DNA from 2 places in the Sinomonas flava genome. Region 2 is predicted to be linked to the other one. Evidence: riboswitches for the same ligand, from Rfam matches in the RefSeq annotation. Region 2 holds a riboswitch; the other holds the start of a gene.
What was found. Region 2 has a riboswitch for cyclic di-AMP ahead of ABD298_RS15465 (M23 family metallopeptidase). Riboswitches for the same ligand answer to the same signal wherever they lie in the genome.
Positions count from the first base shown of each region.

Region 1: linked by a shared signal. The riboswitch ahead of ABD298_RS16830 (aggregation-promoting factor C-terminal-like domain-containing protein) and the one ahead of ABD298_RS15465 (M23 family metallopeptidase) in region 2 are both predicted to bind cyclic di-AMP.

Region 1 is NZ_BAAAQW010000012.1:99,379-115,128, reverse strand. Features, by position in the region: gene ABD298_RS16860 (glycosyltransferase family 39 protein) at 1-1,749, opposite strand, end outside; gene ABD298_RS16855 (bifunctional glycosyltransferase family 2/GtrA family protein) at 1,793-3,181, opposite strand; gene ABD298_RS16850 (DMT family transporter) at 3,365-4,270, shown strand; gene ABD298_RS16845 (sensor histidine kinase) at 4,276-5,790, opposite strand; gene ABD298_RS16840 (response regulator transcription factor) at 5,799-6,539, opposite strand; gene ABD298_RS16835 (hypothetical protein) at 6,718-7,626, shown strand; gene ABD298_RS16830 (aggregation-promoting factor C-terminal-like domain-containing protein) at 7,746-8,588, opposite strand; cyclic di-AMP (ydaO/yuaA leader) riboswitch at 8,595-8,789, opposite strand; gene ABD298_RS16825 (winged helix-turn-helix domain-containing protein) at 9,393-10,232, shown strand; gene ABD298_RS16820 (SixA phosphatase family protein) at 10,296-10,832, shown strand; gene ABD298_RS16815 (hypothetical protein) at 10,792-11,415, opposite strand; gene ABD298_RS16810 (TetR/AcrR family transcriptional regulator) at 11,452-12,099, opposite strand; gene ABD298_RS16805 (YhgE/Pip family protein) at 12,096-14,132, opposite strand; gene ABD298_RS16800 (ABC transporter ATP-binding protein) at 14,129-14,824, opposite strand; gene ABD298_RS16795 (dihydrolipoyl dehydrogenase family protein) at 14,909-15,750, opposite strand, start outside.
Region 2 is NZ_BAAAQW010000010.1:81,396-97,145, forward strand. Features, by position in the region: gene serC (phosphoserine transaminase) at 1-1,091, opposite strand, end outside; gene ABD298_RS15460 (iron-dependent transcriptional repressor DtxR) at 1,290-1,985, shown strand; cyclic di-AMP (ydaO/yuaA leader) riboswitch at 2,204-2,416, shown strand; gene ABD298_RS15465 (M23 family metallopeptidase) at 2,423-3,250, shown strand; cyclic di-AMP (ydaO/yuaA leader) riboswitch at 3,442-3,606, shown strand; gene ABD298_RS15470 (C40 family peptidase) at 3,626-4,354, shown strand; gene ABD298_RS15475 (NlpC/P60 family protein) at 4,455-5,219, shown strand; gene ABD298_RS15480 (HNH endonuclease) at 5,499-5,999, shown strand; gene mobA (molybdenum cofactor guanylyltransferase) at 5,963-6,682, shown strand; gene ABD298_RS15490 (DUF6457 domain-containing protein) at 6,682-7,014, shown strand; gene ABD298_RS15495 (molybdopterin molybdotransferase MoeA) at 7,011-8,357, shown strand; gene ABD298_RS15500 (FdhF/YdeP family oxidoreductase) at 8,424-10,751, shown strand; gene fdhD (formate dehydrogenase accessory sulfurtransferase FdhD) at 10,784-11,641, shown strand; gene ABD298_RS15510 (alpha-mannosidase) at 11,746-14,781, shown strand; gene ABD298_RS15515 (hypothetical protein) at 14,962-15,681, opposite strand; gene ABD298_RS15520 (hypothetical protein) at 15,678-15,750, opposite strand, start outside.

The sequences.
Region 1 (15,750 bases), on a different contig from region 2:
GGTGGTGGTCTGCTGCAGGAGCGCGACGACCTCGCTCGAAGCGGACGTGCCGCCGGGGCCGCCGCCGCCGCCGGGGTTGCCGACACCGGCTTCCGCCTGGCCGCTGGCGTCCGCCGCCGCGCCGTCGGTGCCTATGCGGTCGCGAGCCTGGCCGAAGCCGGCGCGTGCGGCGCCGAAGCCCTCGCCGCCGGACGGGCCGGAGGTGGGGATCGCTCCACTGTGGCCCACCGAGGCCGTGGCGACCGTGAATGCGGCGGTGCCCAGGCCGCCGGCCAGCAGGGCCGCGACGGCGACGGCGATCGCGCCGACCTTGATCCGGTCGACGCGGACCAGGAGGCCCACGGCAGCGACGACGCCCATGACCACGATGACGACCCGCAGCCAGGGCAGCCACGAAGCGTCTCGGCCGAGGAGCACTGCGGTCCAGATGCTCGTGGCGAGCACGGTGACCGCGAGCATGATCCGGGAGGGCCAGTAGGCCCGGCCGCGCCACAGCTCGGCGGAGCCGATGCCGACGACGCCGGCGATCCCGGGGGCGAGGGCGATCGCGTAGTAGGGGTGGACAGTGCCGGTCATGAAGCTGAAGACGGCCGCGGTCAGCAGCGTCCACCCGCCCCAGACGATGAGGGAGGCGCGGACGCGGTCCGTCCGGACGGCGCGGCGGGTGAACCAGAGGCCGGCGACCAGCAGGATGAGCGCCGCGGGGAGGAGCCAGGAGATCTCGGCGCCGAAGCTCGTGCCGAACATGCGCAGGATCCCCGCGGTCCCTCCGAAGCCCGCGTTGCCGCCGCCCGGGCCGCCGCTGGCAGCCGCGCCGCCGAAGCCGCCCTGTCCGCCACCCGCGCGGTTGCCGAAGATGCGCGCGAGCCCGTTGTACCCGAAGGTGAGCTCGAGGAAGCTGTTGGTCTGCGAGCCCGCCATGTAGGGACGCGCGCTCGCGGGCGTGAGCGTGAAGGCGAGGACGTAGGCGCCGGCGACGGCGATGATCCCGCCGAGCGCGCCGAACAGGTGCACCAGGCGTCGCCGCAGCGTGGTCGGGGCGGCCCACAGGTAGGCCAGGCCGAGCGCCGGGACGATGATGACGCCCTGGAGCATCTTGGTCAGGAACGCCAGGCCGACCAGCGCGCCCGCGCCCATGAGCCACGTCCACCCGGCCTTCTCGATCGCGCGGACGGTCATGTAGGCCGCGGCGGCGAGGCAGAACGTGAGCATCGCGTCCGGGTTGTTGAACCGGAACATGAGCGCCGCGACGGGGGTGGCCGCGAGCGCCGCACCGGCGATGAGGCCCGCGGCCGGCCCGCTCACCCGCTTGACCGCCGCGTACAGCAGGGCCACGGCCGCGACGCCCATGAGCGCCTCGGGCAGGAGCATGGTGAAGGAGGTGAAGCCGAAGAGCCGACCCAGGAGCCCGGGAAGCCAGAACGCCGCGGGCGGCTTGTCCACGGTGATGGCATTGGCGGCGTCGATCGAGCCGAAGAACCACGCGGTCCAGTCCTTGCTGCCGGCCTGGACCGCGGCCGCGTAGAACTCGTTGGCCCAGCCGGAGTTGGTGAGGTTCCAGAGGTAGGTGAAGGCCGTCGCGACGAGGAGCGCCGCGGCGGACGGGCGGACCCAGCGCGGCTGGTCCGCGCCGAAGGCGACACGGCGCCAGTCGGGCCAGCTGCGCGCACGACGGCGGGAGGAACCCGGCGCCGTCCGCTGGCCGGACGGCGTGGTCGCCGGGGCGTCGGGGGTGAGGGATGCGGTCATGGGGAGAAGCCTTTCGGTCTTTCTGGGGGTCACCTTCTGGAGGTCACCTTCTGGGAGCCACGTCCTGGAGGTCAGATCCCGCGGGCCAGGCGGGGCGGCGGAACAGCCACTGGCGGAAGAGCAGGAACTTGAGCGCCGTCGCGGCGAGGTTCGCGGCGGTGACGACCGCGAGCTCGAGCCAGCGCTCCGGCGTCGTGAGCGCGTGCAGCCCGGCGAGGGAGCCTGAGGTGAGGGCCCAGCCGAGGGCGAAGACGGCGAGGCCCGCGAGGTGGTGGGTCGCGAGGCGCGCCCGGCCGAGCACGCCGAAGGTGAAGCGCCGGTTGGCGGCCGTGTTCGCGATGGCGCTGATCAGGAGGGCGGCGAAGTTGGCCCACTGCGGGTCGAGGAAGGTGCGGCCCAGGAGGTACAGCGCCATGTAGGCGATCGTGGAGAAGGCCCCCACCGCGCCGAAACGCACGAGCTGGCCGAGGAGGCCGCCCCTGCCGCCCGCGTCGGGCGCGGGGACGGTGGCAGGCAGGGGCCCGCGCGCGAGGGCCCCGCGGAGCTGGGCGAGGGGGATGCGTCCCCGGGCCGTGTCCTTCGTGAGCCGGTACATCCCGCGGAGGTCGTCGAGGGCCGTCCGGACGACGTCGACCTTCGAGTCGGGGTCGTCCGTCCAGTCCACGGGGACCTCGTGGCACCGCAGCCCGCAGCGCTCGGCGAGGACCAGGAGCTCGGTGTCGAAGAACCACGCCGAGTCCAGAGTGTGGGGGAGGAGCTGCTGGGCCACGTCGGAACGGATGGCCTTGAAGCCGCACTGCGCGTCGGAGAACTCGGCGCCCATGAGCGAGTGGAGCAGGAAGTTGTAGGAGCGCGAGACGAACTCGCGCTTCGGGCCGCGCACCACGCGGGACGTCCGGGCCAGCCGCGTGCCGATCGCAAGGTCGGAGTGGCCGGACAGGAGCGGGGCGACGAGGGGGCTCAGGGCGTTGAGGTCGGTCGAGAGGTCCACGTCCATGTACGCCAGGATCGGGGCGTCCGAGGCGAGCCACACCGTCCGCAGGGCATTGCCGCGGCCCTTCTCGGCCAGGTGCACCGCTCGGACCTCCGAGAGCTCCCGGGCAAGCCGCTCGGCGACGCGGAGCGTGCCGTCCGTCGAGGCGTTGTCCGCGACCGTGATCCGGAAGCCGTGCGGGAACGTCGCGCCCAGGTGTGCGTGAAGCCGCCGCACGCACTCCTCGAGGTCCTTCTCCTCGTTGTACACCGGGATGGTGACGTCGAGGACCGGGATGCCGGCGGCGTCGAGCGCGGCCGTCGCGATCGCGGTGCCGGGGCGGAGCCGGGAGGCGGCGGACGGGAGGACGACGCCGCCGGCCGCCTGCGCGGTCGGCTCGCCTGCTCTGGGGGCTGGGTCAGCGGCGGAGGCCGTTGTGGTGGGGTCCGTGAGCGTCATGCCTACGACTTTCGCGGGCGCGCTTGTGACCGCCTTAGCGTCATCCTGTGGCGGAACTGTGAGCGCTGGCACCCGCGTCCCCGCACCGCTCGGATTCGGGCAGGCCCGAATGGTTACGGCTGTCGGTGGCGGGTCCTATCGTGGTCGGGTGACCAGCACGATCCGCCTCGCCGGGGGCGCGGCATGACCCGCCGCACCTGGGCGCTCTTCGCCGCCATGAGCCTGATCTGGGGCGTCCCGTACCTGCTTATCCGCGAGGCCGTCGCAGAGGTGAGCCCCGCCGTCGTGGTGTTCGCGCGGACGGCGATCGGCGCCGTCGTGCTCCTGCCGTTCGCGTTGAGGGGCCTGCGGACGGTGTGGGAGCACCGCTGGCCCGTGCTCGCCTTCGCACTGCTCGAGATGGTGGGGCCGTGGTTCCTGCTCAGCGACGCGGAGCGGTCGATCACGAGCTCGCTGGCCGGGCTCCTCATCGCGTTCGCGCCGGTGCTCGCCCTCGTCGTGGCGCGGGGGATCGGCCTCGAGAAGCGGATCGGGGGCCTGCGGATCATCGGCCTCGTCGTGGCGGTCGGCGGAGTCGCGCTCCTCGGGGGAGGCGGGATGCAGGCGTCCGGGCCGTGGCCCATCGCCGAGATGCTGCTCGTCGCCGTCGGCTACGCCGTCGCGCCGCAGATCGCCGCCGTGAAGCTGCGCGACGTGCCCGCGCTGCCGATGACCGCGGTGTGCCTGAGCGTCGCCGCCGTGGTCTCGGCGCCGTTCGCCGCCCTGACCTGGCCGGCCCGAGTGCCGTCCGCGAACGCCGTCGGCTCGCTGGCCCTTCTTGGCCTGCTGTGCACGGCGGTCGCGTTCCTGCTGTTCTTCCGGCTCATCGCGGAGGCCGGCCCGGCGCGCGCCACCGCGATCGCGTACGTCAACCCGGTCGTGGCACTCGCGCTCGGGGTGAGCCTGCACGGCGACCCCCTGACCGTGCCCATCGTCATCGGGGCCCTCTTGGTCCTCGCCGGCACCTTCATGGCGACCCGGCCCAGTCGCCGGGAGGCCGCGCCCCGCGCGGACGCGTCCCAGCCGGAGTCCGCCCAGGCCTCGGGCTGACCCGCCTAAGCCGCCGGCAGGTACACGGCGAATTCCGTCCGCCCCGGCCGCGACGTCAGCTCGACCGTCCCTCCATGTGCGGCGACGATCGCCTCCACGATCGAGAGGCCGAGCCCGGTGGACCCCTCGCCTCCGCTCGCGGTGCGGGCCTGGTCGGCCCGGGCGAACCGCGAGAACACGCGCGCCTGCAGCTCCGCTGGGATTCCCGGGCCGTCGTCGACCACCGTGATGACGGCCTCGCCGCGGGCGGACCGGCCTACGGAGGCGGTCACGGTCGTCCCGGCCGGGGTGTGCTTGCGCGCGTTGGAGAGCAGGTTCACGAAGACCTGGTGGAGCTTCGCCCCGTCCGCCCTGATCTCGAGCGGCTCGTCCGGCAGGTCGAGCCGCCAGATGTGGTCCGGGGCGATGACCTTCTGGTCTGTGACCGTCTCGACGAGCAGCTGCGTCAGGTCCACCGGACCGAGCTTGAGGGCCTGGCCCTCGTCGAGCCGGGCGAGCGTGAGGAGGTCCTCGACAAGCCGGGTCATGCGCTGCGACTGGGACTCGACCCGCCCGAGCGACTCCGTCCCCTGTTCCGTCAGGGGCTCGGTCATCTTCAGCATGTCCGTGTACCCGCGGATCGCGGTGAGCGGGGTGCGCAGCTCGTGGGACGCGTCGGCTACGAACTGGCGGACGCGCGTCTCGGAGGCCTGCCGAGCCTCGAGCGCGCCCGCAACGTTGTCGAGCATCCGGTTGAGGGCGTTCCCCACCTGCCCCACCTCGGTCCCGGGATGGGCGGCCGACGCCGGCACCCGCACCGCGAGGGCGACCTCGCCGGCGTCGAGTGGGAGCTGGGCGACCTGCCCCGCGACGCGGGAGAGCTCCTCGAGCGGCTTCATGGTGCGGCGGATGATCCACGTCCCCAGAAGCCCGACGAGCACGAGCCCCCCGAGCGAGACGAGAAGCGTTGTCAGGACGAGGGAGCCGAGGGTGGCCTGCTTCTGGGCGAGCGGCAGCCCGGTCACCACCACGTCGCCGTATGCGGTCTGGACCGCGACGAGGCGGTATTCGCCCACGCTGAGGCTGCGGTCGACGGCGGTCGTGGCGCCGAGCCCGCTGTTGTCGCCCGGAGGCTGGGACGAGACGGGCAGCGAGGCGAGCTTCACGGCGTCGGACTGCTGGAGGGAGAGCCGCTTGCCGTCTGCGGAGATGAGGCCGCCGACGGCCACATTGCCCTCGGCGACGCGCGCGTTGAGGGTGCCGGCGCCCTGTCCTCGGGCCTCGAGCGGGTCGGGGCGGGTGCCCGCGGAGCCGCTCGGGGAGCCGAACTCGGCGGCGCGGTGGCTCGCCTGGGCGAGCTGCGCGTCGAGCTGCTGCGTGAGCACGCGGTCCATGGAGGCGTAGAGGAGCGTGCCCACCACGGAGCAGATCACCACGAGCAGCAGCATCGTGGCCAGGACGAGCTTGGTCCGCAGGTGCCACGTGTCCGGGTTGCGCCAGCTGTGCCCGGGACGCGGCTCGGCGGCGGAGAGGGATCCCACGGAGGCCATCACCCGTCGGCTGGTTTGATGACGTAGCCGGCGCCGCGCACGGTGTGGATCATGGGGGGCCGGTCGACGTCGATCTTCTTGCGCAGGTAGGAGATGTACAGCTCGACGATGTTCGCCTGGCCGCCGAAGTCGTACTGCCACACCCGGTCGAGGATCTGGGCCTTGCTGATGACTCGCTTGGGGTTCTCCATCAGGTAGCGCAGGAGTTCGAACTGGGTGGCGGTGAGCTGGATGTCCTCGCCGCCGCGGGTCACCTCGCGCGTGTCCGTGTTCAGGACGAGGTCTCCGACCACGAGCTCGGCGTCGTCCTGCGCCGCGACGCCCGAGCGCTGCACGAGGCGGTGCAGGCGGAGCATGACCTCCTCCATGCTGAACGGCTTCGTCACATAGTCGTCCCCGCCCGCGGCGAGGCCCGTGATCCTGTCCTCGACCGCGTCCTTCGCGGTCAGGAACAGCGCGGGGACCTCCGGCATGAACTGGCGGATCCGGCCGAGCACCTCGACGCCGTCGAAGCCGGGCATCATGACGTCCAGTACCAGCACGTCCGGGCGGAAGTCCCGCGCGGCGGCGACAGCTGAGGGCCCGTCCCCGGCGATCTGCACGCTCCAGCCGGCCATGCGCAGCCCCATGCTCATGAGGTCCGCGAGGCTCGGCTCGTCGTCCACCACGAGGGCGCGGATCGGGGTCCCGTCGGGGTGTGTGAGGGCGGGCAGATTGTTGACGGAGAAGGGGCTTGCCATGGTTCCAGCCTCCCGTGACGGTTTAGTCCCAGCCTGAGCCTCAGCTTTGAGCGAGCTGTGGAGGCCCGCGCTGACCAGACTATCCCCGGTCACAGCCAGTCCTGCAGGGCGGCACAGCGTCGCCACAGGGACGGAACGAACTCTTGGGAGCAGGACACCACGACCCCAGGAGGATTCAATGTCCGGCGAAGACCAGCAGCGGCCCCACGAACCCGGCCCCACCCAGTCAGGCCAGAACCCGAACCGGCCGGGCCAGCAGGCGCGGCCCTCCGTCGAGCCGAGCGTGCCGGCAGGGACGCACGACGCCGCGTGGCAGCAGGGCGCCCAGCCCGCCGCCGGATGGGGTGCCCCGGCCCCGCAGCAGGGCCAGCCCGCGGCCGGCTGGGGCGCCGCTCCTCCCCAGGGGCCGGGCCGGCGCCGGATGTCCCGGACCCAGAAGGGGGCTGCCGCAGCCGGCATCGCCGTCGTGCTCGCGGCGGGTGCCGGGGCCGCCGTGTATGCGGCGACCGGCTCCACCAGCGGCGCAGGAAGCGCGCAGGGCGGCGTGGGCCAGCCGGGTGCGGGCGGTCAGCCCGGCACGGGGGGCCAGTCCCGCTTCGGCCAGGACGGCAGTGCTCAGGACGGTGCGGCGCCGGACGGCTTCGGCCCCGCCGGCATGAGCGCCGGCACCATGGGACAGGTGCTGCACGGCGAGTACGCCGTGCTGCGGGACAGCCAGAACGTGACGATGGTCATGCAGACCGGCACCATCACTGCGGTGTCGTCGGGATCCGTGACCGTGAAGAGCGCCGACGGGTTCCAGCAGACCTACGCACTGACCGCCCAGACCGAGTACCTGAGCCGGACGGCGGGCCGCAGCCAGCGGGGGTCCCAGTCAGGCGCATCGTCCGGGTCGTCGTCGAGCCTCGCCGCCGGCCAGACTGTGGGCATCACGGCCCTCAAGGACGGACTCTCGGCGCTCACCGTGAGCGCGACCTCGGCACCGGATGCCACAACCCAAGGCGGATCGGGCTCCAGCGGTTCAGGCTCCAGCGGTTCAGGCGTCGCCGGTTCAGCCCCGGGCGGGACCACCGGCTCGAGCAGCTGACCCCCGGGCGTCCTGCCGAGCACGACGGCGGCGCCCGCCTCGCGGGGAGGTGGGCGGCGCCGTCGTGCGTCGTCCCCCTGCGGCCGCCGTTCGGGCGGCCGGTCACTGCCAGCTGGTGATCAGTACCAGTTGTTGGCGAGGTGGAAGGCGAGGGCGTTGGCGGGGGAGCCGTACCGGGACTTGATGTAGTTCAGGCCCCAGTCGATCTGGGTGCGGTAGTTTGTCTGCCAGTCGGCGCCGACGCTCGCCATCTTCGAGCCCGGGAGCGACTGGACGATGCCGTACGCGCCGCTCGAGGCGTTGGTCGCGGTGGTCCTCCAGCCCGACTCCTTGGTCCAGAGGGTCTCGAGGGCGCTCATCTGGTCCTGGCCCCAGCCGAAGGCGGCGAGGCGGCTCGCGGCGTACGCCTTGGCGCCCGCGGGGTCATCGACGGGCTGGGCGGCGAGCGCGGCGGCCGCCTTGTCCGCTGCTGCCTTGTCAGCGGCAGCCTTGTCGGCGGCAGCCTTGGCAGCGGCAGCCTGGTCCGCCGATGCCTGGTCGGCGGCAGCCTTGGCAGCGGCAGCCTGGTCCGCGGCGGCCTTCTCGGCAGCCGCCTTGTCCGCAGCGGCCTGCTCGGCCGCGGCCTTGGAAGCAGCGGCGTCAGCACGGAGGGCCGCCTGCTCGGTGGGGCTGGCGGCGATCGACTGGGCGATCGAATCGCCCGAGGCTTCGGGAATGCTGGCCTCGACAGACGAGGTGCGGGCCAGGCCGTTCACGTTGGCCGTGGCTGCCGCGCCGCCTCCGGCGACCGCGAGCAGGCCGAGGGACAGTGCGACGACGGCGCTGCGGTGGCCGAGCTTGTCGAAGGCGCTGCCGGACTTGGCGCCCGAGGACGCGGCAATGCGGGCGAGGGGGGAGGAGTGGTCGAAGGCGCGGCGGCGGCCATGAGGGCGCGGGGCAGCGCGGAAGGGGGACTTGCTCAAAGCGGATGGGCCTCTCGTTGGCGCCTGCGAAGTTAGCTGTCGGGTTCGGATGCGAGCCATCCGGCCCTGCCGATGGGCATGGGCTTCACCCCAAGGGCGCACCTCCGCTCGGGAGAGCGGGCGCGGCCGCCAAGTGGGTCCTCCGTCTCTGCCTTGCACTGAACGCAACGGGCCGCCGGCAGAGTTCGGCGAGCGGGTCCCGTGGGCACCCGCCGTTCTGCGGGCACCCATATACCGTACGGGAAGCTTCCGCCATTGTCACATTTGGATAACGGCAGATTCTGTGTCGGCATTAGCTGACCGAAGGGTCGGTTGTCTACCTGACGGAGCCGGGGCTCCGGCACACGTCCACAACCGTCCACATTGTGAGACTCGGGCTAGTTCAACAAAAGATGAACGGGAGACGTCCTTTCGTCGAAGATCCTTCGATGAGAACACGGCTATTCCCCGAAACTGTGAAAATCTTGATTCATAACAGGCCTGCGCCGAATCGTGATGCTGATCACAAAGGCCTCGCTTATCTCACCATGTGAGATGAAAATGGCATTGTTACTTGCCTGTAGGCATTGTTACGCCGCACACTCTCAGTGTGAACAAAGACTCAACAGCACCTGCAGCCGCAGTAGCCCTCGCTGGCTCACCAGCCAGCCTCGAGCCGTGCTGTTGTCGAATGTCGAGCTGACTGCACCACCCCAGCGTTTAGCCCCAGTCGTTCCTCCGCCCAGCGTCGGGCAGCACCTTCCCACGCGGGCGATCTGCTCCGCATTCGAAGCCTTCACGGCTAGTTCTCTCGAGGTCTGATCCATGTCTGTTGCTTCCGGCTACGTCCACATCTCTGTCCGCAACGCCCAGAAGTCCCAGCCGGGCCACCGGCAGCCGTTCGGCTCGCGCTTCCCCGGCCAGGCTGATGCTCCGGCCCACCCCGCAGCCCAGCAGGGGCTGCGGCCCGCCCAGCCCTTCCGCTCCCTGGCCGAGGACTACGCCCCGATCACCGCCCCCACCGCGGTCGTCCCCGCCGGGCCTGAGCCGGTGCGGGCGGTCACCCCGGACAACGTCGCGCACGGCTTCGTCCTCTACGTGGGCCTGTCCGAGCAGCAGGCCGCCGCGGCCGGCACCTCGATCGCGCGCATCGCCCAGGAGATCCGTGCGTACGCGCAGAACCTCGTCGAGGGCGTCGAGAGCTACGCGGCGGTCGCGGTGGCGCCAGCCTCCGCGCCCGGCTCCTCGCTCGACGTCGTGCGGTCCACCTTCGGCGACCCGACCATCGCGGCCCGCCAGCAGCGCCCCGAGCCCCGTCCGGCCCCGCAGTCGGACGCCCGCCCGGCCGGCGTCCTCATCGACCTCGCCCGCCGCGAGGTCCACCTCGACGGCGAGACCCTGAACCTGACGTTCAAGGAGTTCGAGCTCCTGAACTACCTCGTGGAGAACGGGACGCGGACCGTGAGCCGTGACGAGCTGCTCGAGGGCCTCTGGAAGAACGCCGAGGAGATCCCGAACGAGCGCACGATCGACGTGCACATCCGCCGCCTGCGGTCCAAGCTCGGCCGTCTGGCGAACACGGTCCGCACCGTGCGCGGGCAGGGCTACCGGTTCTACGAGCACCCCGAGGTCATCGTCTGGGCCGCGCCCGAGTACTCCATCTAGCCGCTGCCGGAGTGGGAGCTGGCAGGTGCCGGCTCCGCCCGCCGCGGCCCGTAGGCTAGTGGCGTGAGCAAGCACCACCTCAAGCGCCTCGTCGTCCTGCGTCACTCCAAGGCGGCGTGGCCAGTCGGTGTCGCGGACGCCGACAGGCCGCTCGCGGAGCGCGGGCACGCCGACGCCCCGGAGGCGGGGAGGTGGCTGCTCAGGCATCACATCGTGCCGGACTTCATCCTCTGCTCGGTGGCGCTCCGCACGAGGCAGACGTGCACGTGGGTGTGCGAGGAGCTCGGCGACAAGGCCCCCACGCCCAAGCTCGAGTCAGGCCTGTACGCCGCCAGCGCCGCCCGCATGCTCGCCGTCGTGAACCACGTCCCGGAGACCGTGCGCACGCTGCTGGTCATCTCGCACATGCCCGGGGTGCAGGACCTCGTCCTGCGCCTCGCGTCCCGGGACTCGGAGCACGAGGCCTACATGGACGCCGCGAGCCATTTCCCCACCACCGGCCTCGCCGTGCTCGAGACCGAGACGCCGTGGGCCGAACTCGACGGTCAGGACGCCCGGCTCACGCACTTCGCCGCGCCGCGCGCGAAGAAGAGGGGCTGACCGCTGACGACGCCGCCCGGCCCGGGCGGCGCGGAGCCGCGGCGACGGCGGTGCGAACCGGTGCGGGCCGCGCTGCGGTCCTGGCCGGGATCCGGCCGGGACCGGGACGGGTCGCCGTGCCGCCCGGGCGCTGCTCGGGGCGCGTCGCGGGCCGGCGTGGGGAGCGTGCTGTACGGCGGGCCTCAGGCCACACGGCACCGCCGAGCAGCACCGTGAGGGTGACTGCGCCGGCAGCCAGCGCGCCCAGGAAGAACGGGTCGGCATCGCGGCTGGAGACGGACGTGACCACGGTCGGGTCCGTGTCCCAGGCGAGGCCGATGAGCCGGAGGAACGCGAGGCCCGCTCCGATCGCGAGGGCGGATCCCGCAGCGGCCACGCCTGCCACCACGTAGCGGGACATCGCGAGCACCGCGTACAGGGCGGAAGCGATGAACGCTCCCGTGCCCAGCAGAGCCAGCGAAGCCAGCCCGCCGTCGAGCGTCAGCGCGGCCGCCGCCGCGAGCGCCGCGGCCGCGCCGGCGCTCCAGAGCGTCGCCCGGGCGCTGGTGCGCAGGGGCAGGAAACGGGACTTCGCGGCCGGCATGCTTCCATTGTGGAGCGGACACCAGAGTTTCTGCTGTTACTGGTGTGATGTGGATTTTCGTGGCGCGGCGCGGGCCTGGTCGGGCGCCTCGAAGGCCCCCGCGACGACGCCCACGACCGCCTCGACAGAGGGTCCCAGCGGGCGCGCCCCGTCGGCCGCCCTGTCGGTGCCGACCACGAATGCCGCGCCGAAGACCGCGAGGGCAACCATGTCGAGGTCCTGCCCCTCGCGGGGATGCCTGCGGGCAGCGAGCCGTTCCAAGGCCGCGCGGATCTCGGCCAGGACCCGCGCCCGCATCCCGCTGAGAACCGGCTGCCAGGCGCCGTCCGCCCGCCACTGCTCGCCCATCCACAGCCGCACGAACGCCGGGTACGCCTCGATGAAGCCGAAGGCCCGTTCGACCATCCCGCGCACCTCGCCGAGGTCACCCCGTGTGGCGCCGAGGTCACCCCGTGCCTGCGCGTGCCCGGGACGCAGGGCGTGCATGAGCAGCGCCATCCCGTACTCGAGGAGCTGGGCGACGAGCTCGTTCTTGCTGCCGAAGTTGTAGTAGACGGTGCCCTTGGCCACGCCGGCGGCGGCTGCGATCTCGTCGACCGTCACCGCGTCGGTCCCGCGCTGCCCGATGAGCTCCATCGCGGCGGCGAAGAGGCGTTCCCTCGTGCCGGTCCTCCGGGCGCTCATACGGCGATCTCCGGCTGCAACGTCTTGAGCCGCCACGTCATGTTCTTCCGGGTGCCCAGGACGTTGAGCAGGCCGCCGAGCAGCGTGTAGCCGATCAGGCCGACGACGATCGGCAGGACGCCGGACAGGTCACCGCCGTAGATGAGGTGCCGCATGCCGTTGACCACGTAGCCCATGGGCAGGATCTGGTGGGCGATCCTGAATGGCTCCGGCGTCATTTCCCACGGGAAGGTCCCGCCGGAGGACACGAGCTGCAGGATCAGCAGGACCAGCACCACGAACTTCCCCGCCGTCCCCACGAACGAGATGATGCCGTGGATCAGCGCGCTGAACGCCACGCCGCCCAGCAGCAGGAACAGCCACATCAGCACAGGGTGCGCGGGGTGGAGCCCGAGCGCGAAGTCCACGACCAGCGTCAGGAGCGTGGCCTGCGCGGCGGCCACCGCGACGAACGGAAGCCAGCCGCCCACGGCGACCTTCCACGCGGGGGCGTTGGAGGCGAGGGCCCGCAGGGTCACGGGGCGCATCGCCTGGGTCAGCATGAAGATCCCGACCCACATGGACAGCGAGAGGAAGAACGGGGCGAGGCCGGCGCCGTAGGAGCCGGCGGCGGTCTGCGAGACGCGGTCGACGGCGACCGGGTCGCCCATGACCTTCGAGACGTCCTCGGTCTGCTGGGCGGAGGGGTTCGGGACCTTCCCCGCCCCTGCGGCGAGGCCGTCGGCGAGATCGTGCGCGCCCGAGTCGGCCCGCGCGGCCCCGTCGCGGAGCTGAGCGGCGCCGTCGGACGCCTGGGCCGCGCCGTCTGCGAGCCGCTGGGTGCCGTCGAGGGCCGCCTGCTCGCCCGAGGCGAGCTGCGCGGCGCCCGCGGACAGCGAGGCCGCGCCGTCGGACGCCTGGCCGATGGCCGAGGTGAGGGCGGGCATGCCGGCTGCGAGCTGGGCCGCGCCGTCGGCGACCTGGCGGGAGCCCGTGGCGAGCTGCTGGACCTGGGCCGCCGCGGTGTGGAGCTGGGCACGGGCGTCGGAGGCCGGCGTCGAGGACTGCGCGCCGGCCACGTCCGCAACCATCCTGTCTGCCTGGGCCTGGGTCAGGACGCCTGAGGCCACGAGCTTCTGGGCGGAGGCCCGGACGCGCTCCTGCAGGCCCGCGTCGGCCGCGTCTGCAGCGGCCACCGCGGACTGGACCCTGTCATTGAGGGCGGCGTTCCCGGCCGCGACCTGGGCCGCACCGTCGGCAAGCCGCTGCGTGTCCGTCGGGAGCGTCGCCGCCTTCTGCTCAAGCGATCCGAGGCCGGCGGCGAGCTGCGCGGAGCCGTCGCGGAGCCGGACGGCGCCGTCCCGCAGCTGGGTCTGGCCTGCGACGAGCTGGCGGGCACCGCTGCTCACCTGCGCCGTGCCGTCCGCGAGCTGGGCCGCGCCGCCCTTGAGCGCGTCGAGGCCCTCGGCGAGCTGGGCCGCGCCGTCGGAGGCTGTCGCGAGCTGGGTATGGATCGTCCCGTAGCCGGTGAGCAGCTTCGCCGCGGTCTCCGTGCCCACCTGCTTGGCGACGGCGTCGTGCACCGCAGTGGTGACCTTGTCCACGATCGTGGACAGGAGGTAGTTGTTGGCGTCGTTCGTGGTGACCTGGAGCATGGCCTGCTGTGCCGAGTCGAAGCTGCCGGGGGAGGCGAGGTTCGCCGAGAAGTCCGCCGGCAGGGTCAGCGAGAAGGAGTAGGTGCCCGTGCGGACGCCCTCGTCGGCCTCGGCCGGGCTCGAGACTCGGTGCCAGTCGAAGAGGTGCCCGTCGACGAGGGTCTGCGCGACGTCGTTCCCGGCGTCGAGCCGGGTGCCGTCGGCTGCGTCGGCGCCCCGGTCCTCCACGACGAGGGCGGCGGGGATCCGGTCCATGTTCTTGTACGGGTCCCAGTTCGCGTACAGGTAGACGGCGCCGTAGAGGAGCGGGACCATCGTGAGGGCCAGGATCGTGAGCTTGGGCAGCAGGCCGTAGGTCATGCGCTTGAGCTCGGAGCCGGCGAGGCGCAGCACGGTCATGCCCGGGCCTCCTCGCGCTTGCGCGGGAAGAGGTCCGTGCCCTCAGCGCCCTCAGCCGGTGCCGCATTGCCCACGACGGCGACCGCCCCTTCCCAGCCCCGTGGCACCTCCGCGACCACGCCGACGACGGCGAGGGGCCGGCCCGGGTTCCCGGCGAGGGCTTCGAGGCGCGGGAGCCAGTCGCCGGCACGGTCGGAGTGCCGGTCGGGGGAGTCGACGACGAGGAGGCGGACCGCCGGGTCCGCGAGGGCGAGCTCGGTCAGGAGCTCGACCCGCCGGTGCGGCGGCAGGCTGCGGGCCCACTCCCCGGCGACGTCCTCGAAGGCGTGGACCGTGAGCCATGCTCTGGGGTCCGTCGCACCGCGGTGGCGTCGGGGGAGGAGGGCGAGGTCCTCGGCGACGAGGTCGCGCACGCTCAGGTGCAGCTCGGCCTCGTTGATGCCGGGGGAGTCCACGAGCGCTGCGGCCCTGCGGAGGGTGCGCAGGTCCTTCCTGGCCGTGCTCGACGCACCCCACGTGGCGGTCCCCGAGTCCGGGGCGTAGCGGCCGCTGGCGGCCAGCGCCAAGGCGGTGCGCGCGTCTTGCCCGTCGCCGCGGACGAGTGCGAGGCGTCCCGGGCGTGCCTCGAAGGAGGTCGGGCGCACGAGGTCGCCGTGACGTCCGACAACGGTCAGACCACGAACTGAAAGCATGCTCTCAATTGTAGGAAACTGACCGGTCAGTACAAAACCGAGAGCGGTGCGCCCGTGCTTCCACGGGCTGGACCTCCGGGCCGATTACACGCCGTACGCCTCGAGGAGCCTCAACCACACCTCGGAGAGCGTGGGGAACGCCGGCACCGCATGCCACAGCCGGTCCAGCGGAACCTCGCCCACGATCGCGACCGTGGCGGCGTGGAGGAGTTCGGCGACGTCCGGCCCGGCGAAGCAGGCGCCCACGACCGTGCGGAGGTCCTCGTCGATGAGCAGCTGGGCCCAGCCGCTGTAGTCCTCAGCGTGCAGCGACGCGGCGGCGACATTGAGGGGCACGGCGATCGGACGGACGCGGAGGCCAGCCTCCCAGGCCTCCTCCTCGCTGAGCCCGACCATCCCGATTTCTGGATCGGTGAAGACGACCTGGGGCACGGCGAGCCGATCGGCGGTGCGCGCCCACGGGCTCCAGGCCTGGGCCGTCTCGTTCCGCGCGAGCTCCCCGCGGGCGCGGGCGGCGATGGCATCGCCCGTGATGCGCGCCTGGTACTTGCCCTGGTGGGTGAGCTTGGGGCCGCCCGAGCAGTCGCCCACGGCGTAGAGCCAGGAGAGGCCCTGCACCCGGCCGGTCTCGTCGACCCGCATCGAGACCGGCTCGACGCCGAACGCGGGCAGCCCCAGCCCGTCCAGCGCCGGACGGCGCCCGGTTGCGACGAGCAGGCGAGCCGCCTCGAGCGCGCGCCCGCCCGGGAGCGAGACGCGCACGGCGCCGTCGTCCGTGTTCTCCACCAGCTCCGCAGAGGTGTTCTCGATGACCTCGACACCGTCGGCCGCGAGGCCCTCGGCGACCAGCCCGCGCGCGTCCACGGGGAACGCCGAGAGGAGCGGGCCGCGGGCGACGACCGTGACGCGCGCGCCGAGCCGGCCGA
Region 2 (15,750 bases):
AGCTTGGTGACGTCGTCCGGCTCGATCGCCACGAAGGTGGCGATGCGCAGCTGGTTGCGGCCGAGCTTGCGGTACGGCTCGGTGTCCACGATCCCGTTGGCGCGGAGGACCTTGGCGACCTGCGCGGCGTCGACCGAGTCGTCGAAGTCGACGGTCGCGATGACGTTCGAGCGCTCCTCGGGGTCGGCCACGAACGGCGTGGCGAAGGCGGAGGCCTCGGCCCAGGAGTAGACGCGGCCCGCGGAGTCCGCAGTGCGCTTGGCGGCCCAGTCGAGGCCGCCCTGGCCGTTGAGCCACTCGACCTGGGCGTTCAGGCCCACGAGGGTCGTGAGGCTGGGCGTGTTGTACGTCTGGTTCAGCTTCGAGTTGTCGATTGCCGTCTTGAGGTCCAGGAAGTCCGGGATCCAGCGGCCTGAGGCCTTGATCTCCTCGGCGCGTTCGAGGGCGGCGGGAGAGAACAGCGCGAGCCAGAGCCCGCCGTCGGACGCGAAGTTCTTCTGCGGGGCGAAGTAGTACACGTCGCTCTCAGAGACGTCGACGGCGAGGCCGCCCGCGGCGCTCGTGGCGTCGATGACGACGAGCGAGCCGGCGTCGGCGCCTTCGACCCGCTTCACGGGGGCGGCGACGCCGGTGGAGGTCTCGTTCTGCGGCCACGCGTAGACGTCGACGCCGGCCTCGGCCTTCGGGGAGGGGCGCGTCCCCGGCTCCGAGGTGATGATCGAGGAGCGCTCGAGGAACGGCGCCTTGTCCGTGGCCTTGGCGAACTTCGAGCCGAACTCGCCGAAGGAGAGGTGCTGGGCCTTGGCGCGGACGAGGCCGAAGGAGGCGACATCCCAGAACGCCGTCGAGCCGCCGACGCCGAGGACCACCTCGTAGCCCTCGGGCGCGGAGAAGAACTGCTTGAGGCCCTCGCGGACGCTGCCGACGAGGTTCTTGACGGGCGCCTGACGGTGGGAGGTGCCGAGCAGCTTCTCACCCGCCGCCGCGATCGCGTCGACCTGCTCTCGGCGGACCTTGGATGGACCTGCTCCGAAGCGTCCATCGGAAGGCAGGAGTTCGGCGGGGATCTGAAGCTGGCTGGATTCGGCCACGGTGAAGCCTCCTTGTGGGTCAGGGTGGAGGCGGAGGCCGTGCCCTTCGCCCCGGGTCAAGTCTGCCGCACCGGCATTGGTGTCGCGAACCATTGCGCCCGGGAGTCCCCGTCTAATCTGAGCGGTTCAAAATAAGCTAGAATTGCGGCAGCGACGCCGTCCGCACCGCCCCACCGCCCGAGGAGCTCGAAGCACCGCATGTCCGACCTCATCGACACCACCGAGATGTACCTGCGCACCATCCTCGAACTCGAGGAGGAGGGCATTACCCCACTGCGCGCGCGCATCGCCGAGCGGCTCCGCCACTCCGGCCCCACCGTCTCCCAGACCGTGGCCCGCATGGAGCGGGACGGCCTCGTGGTCGTCTCGGGCGACCGGCACTTGCAGCTGACCCTCGACGGCCGCAGGCGGGCGGTCGAGGTCATGCGCAAGCACCGGCTCGCGGAGCGCCTCCTCTCCGACGTGATCGGGCTGGACTGGCCCTACGTCCATGACGAGGCGTGCCGCTGGGAGCACGTCATGAGCGAGCGTGTCGAGCGCCGGCTCTACGAACTGCTCGGGCGGCCCACCGAGTCGCCCTACGGGAACCCCATTCCCGGCCTCGAGGCACTGGGCGGCACCCCTTCTGAAGGGTTCGCCGACGGCGTCGTCACGCTCGTGGAGGCGATGGACACCTATGCCCCGGGTTCCCGGGTGGTGGTGAGCCGGCTCGCCGAGCCCATCCAGGTGGACCCGGAGCTGCTGGCCCAGCTCGACGAGGGCGGCATCCGTCCGGGCGCCAAGGTCGCCCTCGAGCGGGTGGGGGACTACATCTCGGTGCGCGTGGCAATGGTCGACGGCGCGCTGGAACTGCCGCTCGAGGTTGCGGCACACGTCTTCGTCTCGGTGGCATAGCTGGCCCGCCAGCCGCGTAGTTACTGGGGAGTCGCACAAGGCCTCACACAAGAGGACAAAACCTCTACTCGGTGGAGTAAACCGTTCGACGCCAATTCCGTGTGAGCTTCCTCTCACTAAAGGTCACGAAAGCGTTACATCGGGTTTGAGTTCCTCTATGCTGGAAGACAAGCGCCGAGACTTCGGCGTGATCCCAGCCGCACGCCGAGCTCTGCCAGCGGACCGGGATGCAGCAATCCAAGGCAGAGGCGGGGGAACCACCAGCGGCGGCCGAGGCCGCCTTGGGGTGAAGCCCGCAGCACGCTCGGGACACTGGCATGCAGGATCCATCCGTGGATACCCGTGTGCCCAGACCCGTGCGGCTGGGCCGAGTCCGGACTCTCTGGCTCGAACCCGACAGCTAACTTCGCAGGCGCTTGACGAGAGAGGGAATTCGCTTGAGCCAGCAAGCTGTCCGCGGTCGACGTCGCGCCCAGTCGCCGTCGTTCGCTGATGTCGACCATGCCGCGGGCCTCCGCCCGCGGGACGCCAGTAGGCGCGGCCGCCGCGCCGCCGAGCGCCAGAGCCCCGTCCGCCAGCTCGCCGAGATCGCCTCGGTTGCCGGGGTCGGGCAGAAGGCCGGGGTCGCGCTCGCCGCGACGGGCCTTGTCCTGACCGTGACGGTCCCCACCGCCACCGGTGCCATCGAGGCCGGCGCCGCCTCGAAGGCTTCCCAGGTCGTCGACACGGCCGTCCTGCCTGAGGTCACGGCGCCCGAGGACGCCCCCGTCGCCTTCAGCCGGGCCTCCGTGGGCAGCGCGCTCAACCCCGACGGCCAGCTCCAGCAGATGCTCACGGCCGAGTCCGCCAAGGGTGTCACTCCCGCCCAGGCCCAGCACTCCCTCGGCGCCCCCCTGGACTCCATGGTGAAGTCCTCACCGTTCGGCTACCGCGTGAGCCCCATCAGCGGGTGGGCCGGCGAGTTCCACCGCGGGCAGGACTTCGCGGCCCAGTGCGGGACCGCCGTCAAGGCAGCCGCCGGCGGAACCGTGACCTTCGCCGGATGGCACCCCTACGGCGGCGGGAACCGGGTCGTGATCGACCACGGCAACGGGCTCGAGACCACCTACAACCACCTCTCCTCGTTCTCGGTCTCGGTGGGCCAGAAGGTGGACCGCGGGGCGCTCATCGCCCTCAGCGGCACGACCGGTGCCTCCACCGGATGCCACCTCCACTTCGAGGTGATGGTCAACGGCGACGTCGTCGACCCCAACGGCTGGCTCTGAGCCGCGTTAGCGGCCCTCTCCTGCCCTCCAGGGCGCGTGCTTTCGGGCGCGCGCCCTTCGTCGTGTCCTTTTCGTGACCCTCGATAAACACACCGTGATCCGAATGTGACATATGGTCCGGTGTCCTGTAGGGTCGTTCCTGTTCCAGCTCCTACCAAGTTGGAACATTCGGAGGGAATGCCTAGCTCTGCCACTCTCCGAAGCCGTTCGCACACACCGCTTGGCAGAGGCGGGGGAACCACTTTTGGTCCTCCTCAGGGAGGGCCTTGGGGTTAAGCAGCCCGGCGCGAGCCGGGAGGCCGGATACTTCCAATCCGAACCCGACAGCTCACCTCGTAGGCACTGGGAGAGGCTACTTCTGTGTCGTCACGCACCATGACTGCGCGCCATCGCGCCGTACCGGTCCGCACCCGTCCGCTCGAGGCTGTCGCGCAGGCAGTGTCCGACAATGCAGGCACCATCGGCCGCCAGGCGGCCGTCATCGCCGCGGCGTCCGGCCTGATCATCAGCGCCGGGCTCCCCGCGCAGGCTGCAGAAGCCCAGCGCGAGGCTTCCGCCCTCTCCGACGTGGCCAGCACTGCTGTGCCGAGCGTCGTCGCGTCCACCGATGCCCAGGTCTCCTTCGAGCGCCCCGCCGTTGAGTCGGTCGCCGCGCCCGTCGTCGAGCCCGTCAAGACCCAGTCCACCGCTCCGGCCGCGCAGACGCAGACCGCTACCGCGCAGGCCGCGGTCGCGACGAAGTCGTCGCCCGCTGTGGACGCCACCGTGAACGCCGCCGGCTCGAGCCTCGCGGCGATCGCCTACACGGGCATCGGCCACCCCTACGTCTGGGGCGGCAACACCCCTGCTGGCTGGGACTGCTCGGGTTTCACCCAGTGGGTCTACGCCCAGGCAGGCATCAGCATCCCGCGTGTCCAGGCATGGAGCATCATGCGCCAGACCGCCACTCCGGCCCCCGGTGACCTCGTGGTCCAGAACGGCGGCGCCCATGTTGGCATCTACGTCGGCAACGGGATGATGATCAGCGCGCTCAACCCCTCGCAGGGCACGCTGCTGCACGCCGTGGCCGCGACCGGCTCGTCCGTCTTCTACACCCTCAGCTGAGAACCATCCACTTCCGGGCGCGGCGGTGACCCCCGCTGCGGCGCCCTCCGAGGGCCGTCCCCCTGCGGCCTGAGGGACACGAGAGAGAGAACTCACCCGTATGACCACCCGTGCAGGAATCGGGCGCCACCGCGCCGACAACACCTCCTCCCTTGCCATCATCGCCAAGGCTGTCACCGAGAACGCCGGCGGTGTCGGACGTCAGGCCGCCGTCATCGCGGCTGCCAGCGGCCTCGTCCTGACCAGCGGCGTCGCCGCCAACGCTGCTGAGGTCTCGTCCCAGCGCGAGGCGTCGGCCCCGGTTGCCCTCGAGGTCGAGAGCGCCGTCCAGGCGCCGATCTCGGCCGAGACGACGGCCGCCGTCACCTTCGAGCGTCCCGCCGTCGAGTCCGTCGCCGCCCCGGTCGTCGAGAAGCCGGCCCCGGCCCCCGTCGCCCAGGCTGCCCCGCAGGCCCCGGCTCCGGCTCCCGCCAAGGTGCAGGCCGCGGCCAGCACCGCGGTGCAGGCCCCCGCCCCGGCCCCCGCCGCCGCGAGCGGCCAGGGTGCCGCCATCGCCGCCGCCGCGTACGCCCAGCTGGGTGTCGCCCAGGACTGCACGATGCTCGTGACCAACTCGCTGGCCGCCGTCGGCATCCACTACCACGGCTGGCCGGCCGGCTACCTCTCCCTCGGCCGCACGGTCAGCGCCGCCGAGGCCCAGCCCGGCGACCTCGCCTACTACGCCAACGGCGGCATGGGCCTGGCCCACATCGCCGTGTACGTCGGCAACGGCATGGCCGTCCACGGCGGCTGGAACGGCGGCACCACCGCGCTGTTCAGCGTGAACGTGGGCTCCGGCCCGGTCTTCATCCGCGTCGGCGGCTGACCCACACGACACCGCACTCCCGGGCACTGCGAACGGCCCCGGGAACGCGCGCCTCAGGCGCCCCATACCGCGAGGAATGGGGCGCCTGAGGGTTTAATCCGCCGTCGGCCAGCACATGACGCGCGGGTGAACTTCGGCCGACGGTTGGGGCGCCGCATGCCGTCTGTTCGTCTAATCACGCAACCGTTCAGTACGCTTGGAGAGTCGATCCAGCCCGGCTACGCACAGGGCAGCCGGCCCTGTGCCCCTGACCGGGTGCGGCCGTGAAGAGGAACGCGCATGCGCACACTCGTTCTGAATGCTGGTTATGAACCGCTCGCGGTGGTCACGTTCCGCCGCGCCCTCGTGCTGGTGCTCGCCGGGAAGGCGAGCGTCGTGGCGGAAGACGGCGATCCAGTCGTCGGACCGCGCGAAGTGCTGGGGCGCCCGTCCGTGATCCTGCTGAACCGGTACATCAGGCCCCGCCGGACCTACACGACCGCCGTCAGCAGACGCGGAGTGCTCCGACGGGACGCGCATGCCTGCGCGTACTGCGGCAAGTCAGCCCACACCGTCGACCACGTGCTCCCGCGCTCGCGCGGCGGAGCGGACTCGTGGGAGAACCTGGTGGCCTGCTGCCTGCGGTGCAACAACGTCAAGGGCGACCACACGCCCGCGGAGATGGGGTGGAAGCTGCGCTTCAGCCCCTCTCCGCCCGTCGGCGTGGTCTGGCAGATCAAGGAACTCGAGAAGCCGGCAGCCCAATGGAGCCCGTTCCTCGTCCCGGAGTCGGCAGCCTGAGCCAGGAAGCCCCTCCGCCGTTCGACGCCGTCGTCCTCGCGGGCGGCCGCGCCACGCGCCTCGGCGGCTTCCCCAAGCCACTCCTGGTCTTCGAAGGAGCCACCCTCCTCGAGCGCGCCCTCGCTGCGGTCTCCGCCGCCCGGCAGGCCGTCGTCGTGGGCCCGGTCCCGGACGCCGTCGGCGCGCCGCCAGCGGCGCGCTACGTCCTCGAGGAGCCCCGCTTCGGCGGCCCGCTCGCCGCGCTCGGCGCCGGAGTCGCGGAGCTGGAGCGAGGCGCACGGGACGGTGCAGTGTGGGTGGTCGTGCTCGCGGTCGACGTCCCCCGGTCCGCCGATGCGGTGCCCCTCCTCCTCGACGCAGCGGTGGGCTCCGCGCGGGAGGCGGCCGCTGCCGAGGGCGGGCGGGGGCCCGACGCGATCGTCGCGGAGGACGACGCCGGGCGCCTCCAGCCGCTCCTCGGCGCCTACCGCCGTGGTCCCCTCACGCAGGTGCTCGCCGGACTCGCCCGCGACGGCGGGCTCGCCGACCGCCCGATGCGGGACCTCGTTGCTAGGCTGGACCTGCTGCCCCTGCGCCTCCCAGCAGGCCTCTCCGACGACGTCGACACGTGGGACGCCGCGGAGCGCTGGGGCATCGGACGCCCGGATGCCCCGGGCGGGACGGCACGGCAGGAGGACCTGTGATGACTGAGCCCTCGACAGCGGGCGGGCCGGAGGGCGGCCGCCAGGACGGTGCCCCGGACCAGGACGCGGTGCTGCGGACCTGGTGCGCCGAGCTGGCGCAGGCGCTGGGGCTCGAGATCGACGTCGACATCGATGCCGTCCTCGGACTGGCCGGGGTCGCGGCGCATTCGATCGTCCGCCCGGCCGCGCCTCTGACCACGTACCTCGTCGGCTACGCGGCGGGCCTCGCCGCCACCAGCGCCGATGCCGAGCTGGGCCCGGAGGCCGAGACCCCCGGTGAGATCGCCCTGCGGCTGGCCAAGGCACACGGGACGGCCGGGACCGAGGGATGACGCCCGGCCCGCAAGCGGCCGATTCCCACCACGCGCTCCGGCACTCCTGGGCCGAGGCCCGGGCGGCAGCGGCCGCCGCGGCAGGCCCGCTCCCGCCGTCGTCCGCCCCCCTTGCACGGGCCTCGGGCCGCACGCTCGCCGGGGACCTGGTGGCGCTGCGCGACATGCCGCACTACGCCTCGTCCGCGATGGACGGGTGGGCCGTGTCCGGAACCGGCCCGTGGATCCTCGCCGAGCCGGGCGAGCCGCTGCACGCGCACCAGGCGAGCACCATCGTGACCGGCGGCGCGCTCCCGCCCGGTGCGCGCGCCGTCCTCCGCCGCGAGCACGGAGAGGTGGTCCCGGACGACGACGGCCTCCCGCACCTGCGCCTCGGCCCCGCCGCGCCGCCCGGCTCGCCGTCCGGCGGCGCGGACATCCGGCCCGCGGGGGAGGAAGCCCGCGAGGGCGAGGTGCTCCTTCGCTCCGGCACAGATCTCGGCCCGGCGCAGGTCGCGCTCGCCGCGCTCGCCGGCTACGACGAGGTCCCCGTCACGGGCCGCCCCCTGGTCAAGCTCGTGCGCACCGGCGGCGAGGTCACCGAGGCGGGCCTGCCCGGGCCGGGCCGTGTGCGGGACGTGTTCAGCTATCTCATCCCGCCCCTTGTCGAGGCCTACGGCGGGATCCTCGCCGCCCACGAGAAGATCGGCGACGGTGCTGACGAGTGGGCGGCGGCGCTCGCTGACACGTCCTCCGCCAGCGGCGCGCCCGGGGAGCACGACGACGACGCCCCGCCGGCCGACGTCGTGATCACGACGGGCGGCACCGGGCTCGGCGGCTCGGACTACTTCCGTGCCACGGTCGCCGAGCTCGGCGGCCGGCTCCTCATCGACGGCGTGGCCATGCGTCCGGGCCACCCCACGGTGCTGGCCGAACTCCCCGACGGCCGCTTCTTCCTCGGCCTGCCGGGCAACCCGCTGGCCGCCGTCGTCGGGCTCGTGACGGTTGGCGAGCCGCTGTTCGCCGCGCTGTGCGGGCGGGAGCCGCTCGCCGCCGTCGAGCTTCCCTCGGGGGAGGCGTTCGAGGCTGAGCTCAAGCGCACCCGGGTGCTCCCGTTCCGCCGGATGTACGGCATGGCCTCTCCGGCCACCGGCATCGGGTCGGGCATGCTGCGCGGGCTCGCGCGCGCGGACGGCTTCATGGTCGTGCCTCCGCACGGGCTCGAGCTCGCCCAGCCGGTGGCGTGCCTGCCCCTGCCGTGGGGCCGGACCCTGGACACGCCGGCCAAGCCTGCGGCCGCGAAGGGCAGACGGCGCTCCGTGGCGGCGAAGGAGCCCGTCGACTGGAGCGGCCTGGACGCTTGACCGCGCCGCTGCCCGCATCGTGGGCGGCGATTCGCCTTCTCCTGTGGCGTACAGCACGATGGTGCCATGACGCACGACTCGCCGGTGACGGACATCAACGAGGATTCCCTGCACGTCGAGGCCCCCGAGACGGCGGCCGCCGGGCTGAAGGCGGTGACGGTCGCCCTCCAGCGCGGGCTCGAGCAGGCCGGCCCGTGGCGCACCGCCCGTTCGTTGCTGCGCATCAACCAGCGCGGCGGGTTCGACTGCCCGGGCTGCGCCTGGCCTGAATCCGACGGCAAGCGCAAGACCGCGGAGTTCTGCGAGAACGGGGCGAAGGCAGTCGCGGAGGAGGCCTCGGTCTCCGCCGTGACGCCCGAGTGGTGGGAATCCCACCCGATCGAGACGCTGCGCGACAAGACGGACTACTGGCTCTCCAAGCAGGGGCGCATCACCGAGCCCGTCGTCCTGCGCCCGGGCGACGACCGCTACCGCCGCATCTCCTGGACCGAGGCGTTCGACCTCGTGGGCGAGCACATCCGGGCCACGACGCCGGACCGCTGCGTCTTCTACACCTCGGGCCGGACGGCCAACGAAACCGCCTTCATGTACCAGCTGTTCGCCCGGAGCCTCGGGACGAACAACCTCCCCGACTGCTCCAACATGTGCCACGAGTCGTCCGGCTCTGCCCTCAACCCCACCATCGGGATCGGCAAGGGCACGGTGTCCCTCGAGGACATCCACGAGGCGGAGCTCATCCTCGTCGTGGGGCAGAACCCCGGCACCAACCACCCCCGCATGCTGTCGGCCCTGGCCGAGTGCCGTGCGAAGGGCGGGAAGGTCGTGGCCGTGAACCCGCTGCCCGAGGCCGGCCTCCTGCACTTCAAGGACCCGCAGAACCTCTCGGGCTACGTCGGCGAGGGCGCGACGATCTCGGACGAGTTCCTGCAGATCAAGGTCGGCGGCGACCTCGCGCTGTTCCAGGCCCTCGGCCACCTCCTCCTGGAGGAGGAGAAGCGTGCGCCCGGGACGGTCGTCGACCACGCATTCATCGAGGCGCAGACCGAGGGCTTCGAGGCGTACGCGGCCGCGCGCGCCCAGATCGACTGGGATGAGACGGAACGGGCCACCGGCCTGTCCCGCCTCGAGATCGCCACGGTAGCCAACCTCCTCGCCAAGTCCAAGGCCACCGTGGTGTGCTGGGCGCTCGGCCTGACGCAGCAGCCGCACTCGGTGGACACGATCCGCGAGATCATCAACCTGCTCCTGCTCCAGGGCAACTTCGGCAAGCCCGGCGCCGGCGCGTGCCCGGTCCGCGGCCACTCGAACGTCCAGGGCGACCGGACGATGGGCATCTGGGAGAAGCCCAAGGAGTGGCTCCTCGCGGCGCTGGACAAGGAGTTCGGGATCGCCTCCCCGCGTGAGCACGGCTTCGACTCCACGGAGACGCTGCACGCGTTCGAGAAGGACGAGGTGGACGTGTTCGTGGCGCTGGGCGGCAACTTCGCCCAGGCCAACTCGGACACCGAGGCGCTCGAGGCGGGCATGCAGCGCGCCGGCCTCACCGTGCACATCTCGACCAAGCCGAACCGCTCCCACGTGGTGCACGGGAAGACCTCGCTGATCCTTCCGACGCTCGGCCGCACCGACCGCGACGACAAGCACCCGAAGGGCCGCCAGTTCCTCTCCGTCGAGGACTCCATGTCCATGGTCCACGCGACCCAGGGCCGGCTCGAGCCGATCTCGGACCACCTGCTGGCCGAGCCCGTCATCGTCGCGCGCATGGCCGTCGCGGCCCTCGGCGAGGACCACGCCGTGGACTGGCGCGCCATGGCGGAGGACTACGACGTGATCCGCGACCACATCTCCCGCGTGCTGCCCGGCTTCGAGGACTTCAACGCCAGGATCCGCACGAAGAACGGCTTCGTCCTGCCGAACCCTCCGCGGGACACGCGGACGTTCGCCACCGAGGCCGGCAAGGGCCAGTTCACGGTGAGCCCCCTCGAGTACCTCGAGGCGCCCGAGGGGCATCTGGTCCTCCAGACCATCCGCAGCCACGACCAGTACAACACGACGTTCTACGGGCTCGACGACCGCTACCGGGGCATCCGCGACGGACGCCGCGTGGTCCTCGTCCACCCCGAGGACCTCGCGGAGCTGGGCTTCGCGGACCGTGAGCTCGTCGACGTCGTGAGCGTGTTCCGCGGCGAGAAGCGCCGGGCCGAGCGGTTCCGGCTCGTCGCCTACCCCACCGCGAGGGGCTGCGCGGCGGCCTACTTCCCGGAGGCGAACGCGCTCGTGCACCGCGACAACGTGGCCAGGGAGTCCAACACGCCGGGCTTCAAGGCCATCACCGTCCGCTTCGAGCGCCACGCGGCTGCTGAGGACGAGGCACGCGCGGGACAATTGAGCTGACGCCGCCGCGAGAACCGAGCTAGGAGGCCGTGATGGGCCGGTTGAGCCAGCGCCGCAAGGTGCACAAGTACGTCCTGGGCAGCGAGCACCCCGTGCGCCACAAGGAGGACGTGCTCGCAGTCGAGGAGCCGCTCGAGATCCGGCTGTCCACGCCGCTGGGCGGCATGACCTACAGCGTGACCATGCGCACGCCCGGGGACGACTTCGACCTCGTGGCCGGCTTCCTCGTCTCCGAGGGCGTCGTGTGGGAGTCCGGGCAGATCGTCTCCGAGCGCTTCTGCGCGGGGGAGGACGAGCAGGGCCGGCAGACGTTCAACGTCGTCGACGCCCAGCTGCGGCCCGGCGTGCCGCTGCCCGACACCGGCCGCCACGTGTACACGTCGAGCTCGTGCGGGATCTGCGGGACCGAGTCGATCGAGGCGGTGCGGCGCTCCTCCCACCACAGCCCCGCGCACGACGGCGTGCGGCTGCTCCCCGAGCTCGTCGCCGGCCTGCCTGCCCGCCTGCGCGCGGCCCAGGCGCTCTTCGACCGGACCGGCGGGGTGCACGCCGCCGGGCTGTTCTCGGTCGGCGACGACGGGACCTCGGCTGAGCTGCTCTGCCTCCGGGAGGACGTGGGGCGCCACAACGCCGTGGACAAGGTCGTGGGCTGGGCCCTCCGCGAGAGCCGGCTGCCGCTCGCCGGGACGGTCCTGCAGGTCTCCGGGCGTGCCTCCTTCGAGCTCGTGCAGAAGGCAGCGATGGCAGGCATCCCGGTCCTGGCGGCCGTGAGCGCTCCGTCGACGCTGGCGGTGGAGCTGGCCGAAGAGTCCGGGGTCACCCTCATCGGCTTCAGCCGCGGGGACGGTTTCAACGTCTACGCGGGACACGAGCGGCTGGCCACTTCCTAGCACCTCTCGGATCTGTACCGAAATGAGACCGGCCGTCCGTTCCGCCGCGGGATACGGCGGAGTAGCTTTGGTATCCACAGGTTTGTCAACTGATTGGATATTCCGTGCATGACGACCGCCGGATCATCGAGGCGCGCATCGACAGGTTCATCCGGGAGCGCCTGCAGCGCGCGGTCTACCGCCGCTCCATCCCCCTGACGGCGGCACGCTGGGATGCCCCGGGGGAACCCGTGCCCGTCGCGGAAGCCCTCCGGCAGGCCTTCGTCCCGGTCGCAGAAGGAGCCCCGTGGGGTCCGCCGTGGAGCACGACATGGCTGCGCCTCACTGCAGAGGTTCCCCCCGGGTGGGGAGGCCGGGGCACCGACCTCGAGGCCGTCGTCGACCTCGGATTCACGACCGAACTGCCCGGCTTCCAGTGCGAAGGGCTCGTATGGCGCGCCGACGGCACGACCGTCAAGGCACTGAACCCGCGCAACCACTACGTCCCGCTCGCCGCGCTGGGAGGAGGGCGCGATGTCGAGTTCTACGTCGAGGCGGCGGCGAATCCTGACATCGCCCAGGGGTGGACGTTCCAGCCGACCCCGCTGGGCGACCTTGCCACGGCCGGCACCGAACCCCTCTACCGGCTCGGCCGCATGGTCCTCGCCGAGCGGGACACCACCGCGTGGGAGCTCCTCCAGGACGCCTCGGCCCTCAACTCCCTGATGCACGAGCTTCCCGACGACCGGCCCCGGCGGCACCTGATCCTGCGCGCGCTCGAGCGCATGGCGGACGCGGTGGACCCCTCCGACGTCGCAGGCACGGCGCCCGCCGGACGCGACGCGCTCGCCGGCGTCCTCGCGCAGCCGGCGACGGCGAGCGCCCACCGGATCGTCGGCACGGGCCACGCCCACATCGACGCGGCGTGGCTGTGGCCGGTGCGGGAGACGCAGCGCAAGTGCGCCCGCACGTTCTCCAACGTGGTCGCGCTCATGGACGAGGACCCGGACCTGGTCTTCGCCTGCTCGCAGGCCCAGGAGCTCGCATGGATCCGCGACGGCTACCCTCAGCTGTTCGAGCGGATCAAGGAGAAGGTCGCCGAGGGGCGCTTCGTCCTCGTCGGAGGGATGTGGGTCGAGTCGGACACGAACATGCCTGGCGGGGAGGCCCTGGTCCGCCAGTTCCTCGAGGGCAAGCGGTTCCTGCTCGAGGAGTTCGGTGCCGAATGCGAGGAGACCTGGCTCCCGGACACCTTCGGCTACTCGGCCGCGCTCCCGCAGATTGCCCGCTTGGCGGGAAACCGGTGGTTCCTGACCCAGAAGATCTCCTGGAACCAGGTCAACCGCTTCCCCCACCACACCTTCCTCTGGGAGGGGATCGACGGCACCCGGGTGTTCACGCACTTCCCGCCCGCGGACACCTACAACTCGGACCTGCGCGCCTCTGACCTTGCCCACGCCGAGCGGAACTTCCGCGAGCACGGACGCGCCACGGTGTCCCTCCTCCCGTTCGGCTACGGCGACGGCGGCGGCGGCCCCACGCGGGAGATGATGGCGGCCGCGCGGCGCTGGGAAGACCTCGAGGGCTCGCCCCGCTTCGAAGTGGCCTCGCCGCGGCGGTTCTTCACCGAGGCCGAGGCGGACTACGCGTCTCCCCCCGTGTGGGTGGGGGAGATGTACCTCGAGAAGCACCGCGGCACCTACACCGCCCAGGCGCGCACCAAGCGGGGGAACCGGCGCTCGGAGCACCTCCTGCGCGAGGCCGAGCTGTGGTGCGCCACGGCGTCTGTCCGGGTGGGGGCGCCCTACCCGGCGCACGAGCTCCAGCGCCTGTGGCGGCTCACCCTCCTCCAGCAGTTCCACGACATCCTCCCCGGCAGCGCAATCGCATGGGTGCACCGCGACGCCGAGCGGAACTACGCCGCGATCGAGCACGGCCTCGAGGAACTCATCGCGAGTGCGGCCGAATCGCTCGTGGGCGCGGGAGACCGCGAGATCCTGCTCAACGCCGCACCCCGGGCCCGGGCGGGCGTCCGCGCCCTGGCCGCGGGCGCCGTCGTGCGCCCCGAGCGGGCGGCGACCCTCGCCGCGAGGGGCGGGGGCTGGGTCCTCGAGAACGGCGCGGTGCGCGCGGAGGTCGACGGCGAGGGGTTCCTCGTGGGGCTCGTCGACGCGGAGTCGGGGCGCGACGCGATCGCCCCGGGCACGCGCTCGAACCTGTTCGAGCTGCACCGGGACACCCCCAACGAGTGGGACGCCTGGGACCTGGACGAGTTCTACCGCAACAGCGTCGAGGCGATCACGGACGCTGACGCGGTGGGGCCGGGAGACGCGGCGGAGGGGGAGGCGGTGCTCGTGGTCGAGCGGTCCTTTGGCGCATCGCGGGTGCGCCAGCGCCTCGTGCTCACCCCCGGCGCGACGTCCCTGCGCATCGAGACCGAGGTCGACTGGCACGAGCGCCAGAAGCTCCTCAAGCTCGGCTTCGGCCTCGACCTCCGCGCCGAGCACAGTTCCTCGGAGACGCAGTTCGGCCATGTGCGGCGCCCCGTCGCGGTGAACACGTCGTGGGACGCGGCCAGGTTCGAGATCTGCGCGCACCGCTGGATCCACGTGGGCGAGCCGGGCTACGGCGTCGCTCTCGCGAACGACGCGACCTACGGCCACGACGTCACGCGCACGGTCCGCAGCGACGGGGGCACGACGACGACCGTGCGGCTCTCCCTGCTGAAGTCGCCGCTCTACCCGGACCCGGCAGCTGATTCCGGACTGCACCGGTTCACGGTCGTCCTCGCGCCGGGGGCGGGGATCGCCGACGCGCTGCGCGAGGGCTACGAGGTCAACCTGCCCGAGCGGACGGTGCGGGGCGCGCGCGACGTCGAGGCCCTGGTGTCCGTCCCGGAGTCCTCGCTCGTGGTGGAGGCCGTGAAGCTCGCCGCCGACGGTTCCGGCGACGTCGTCGTGCGGCTCTACGAGTCCCTCGGTGCCAGGGCGGAGGCCGAGGTCGCGGCGGGGTTCGAGTGTGCGGGGATCGATGCGGTCGACCTGCTCGAGCGTCCGCTCGCGCCGGGAGCGCCCTCGCCCATCGCGGGCGGGGGCGGCGGGACGGTCCGGCTCAGAGTGCGGCCGTTCGAGCTCGTCACGCTCCGCTTCCGCCGTCCGTGAGGCGCGGGTCCGCGCGTGAGCTTGCCCTTAAATGGCTGAGTGGTGGCGGCCCGAAGGCCGCCGCCACTCATCCCCCCAATGAAGAACCACCCTGTCCCCCTGACAGGCCGTGTTCACACAATCATGATTGTGGCATGTCCTAATGAAAATGTGAATTCAGTTCCTCAAGGTGCTGGATTTTTACCTTGTGAGACGCCGCGGCGCGGATGCAGCACGTCGCCGGGCCTGCAGGCTGGCGACCCAGATCACCGTCAGCCCGGCGAAGAGCAGCAGGAGCACCGAGTAGTTCATCGTCTGCATGACGGGCACCCAGGAGAGCGGCATGAGCGGGAAGAGGTTCGTGAAGATCAGCAGGGTGTAACCTGCGCCGATCAGCCCGGCGGCAACGCGCAGCGCCGGCAGCGCCGCGCCGACCGTTGCCCGGAAGAGCGAGGGAATGAGGACCACCCCGGTGAACGTGGGGTACACGCGCCCCAAGGCGGCGTAGACGCCGAACCAGACCTCGTCGGTGCCCTCGTGCAGCCCCACGCTCGAGGGCTGCAGGCCCATCAGGAGGAAGGACGCCACCGTCCCCGCGGCCACGACCCCCAGCGCGCCCAGGCCCCAGGGGCCGTACAGGGCCTGCTCGGCCCCGCGGGACCCGAAGGCCCGCGCGATCCGCACGGCCAGCAGCAGGCACACCGCGTAGATGAAGAAGCGCAGGAGGAGGTTGGCGAGGTTCACTCCGCCGAGGAGGGCGTCGATGGCGAGGTAGGGCCGCTCGATGCTGAGGAGGATCGTGGCGGCGAACAGGGTGAAGAGCCACATCATCAGGCGGTTCTCCCCGCGGAGGGCGGCGGGGATCCGCACGACGGCGAGCAGGACGGCGATGCCGAACGTGATCCAGGCGAGCCAGGTCATCCGAGGTGCTCCCAGACGCGCGTCGCGGCGCGCTCGTCGGTGGCGGCGCGCCGCAGGTTCTTGCCCAGG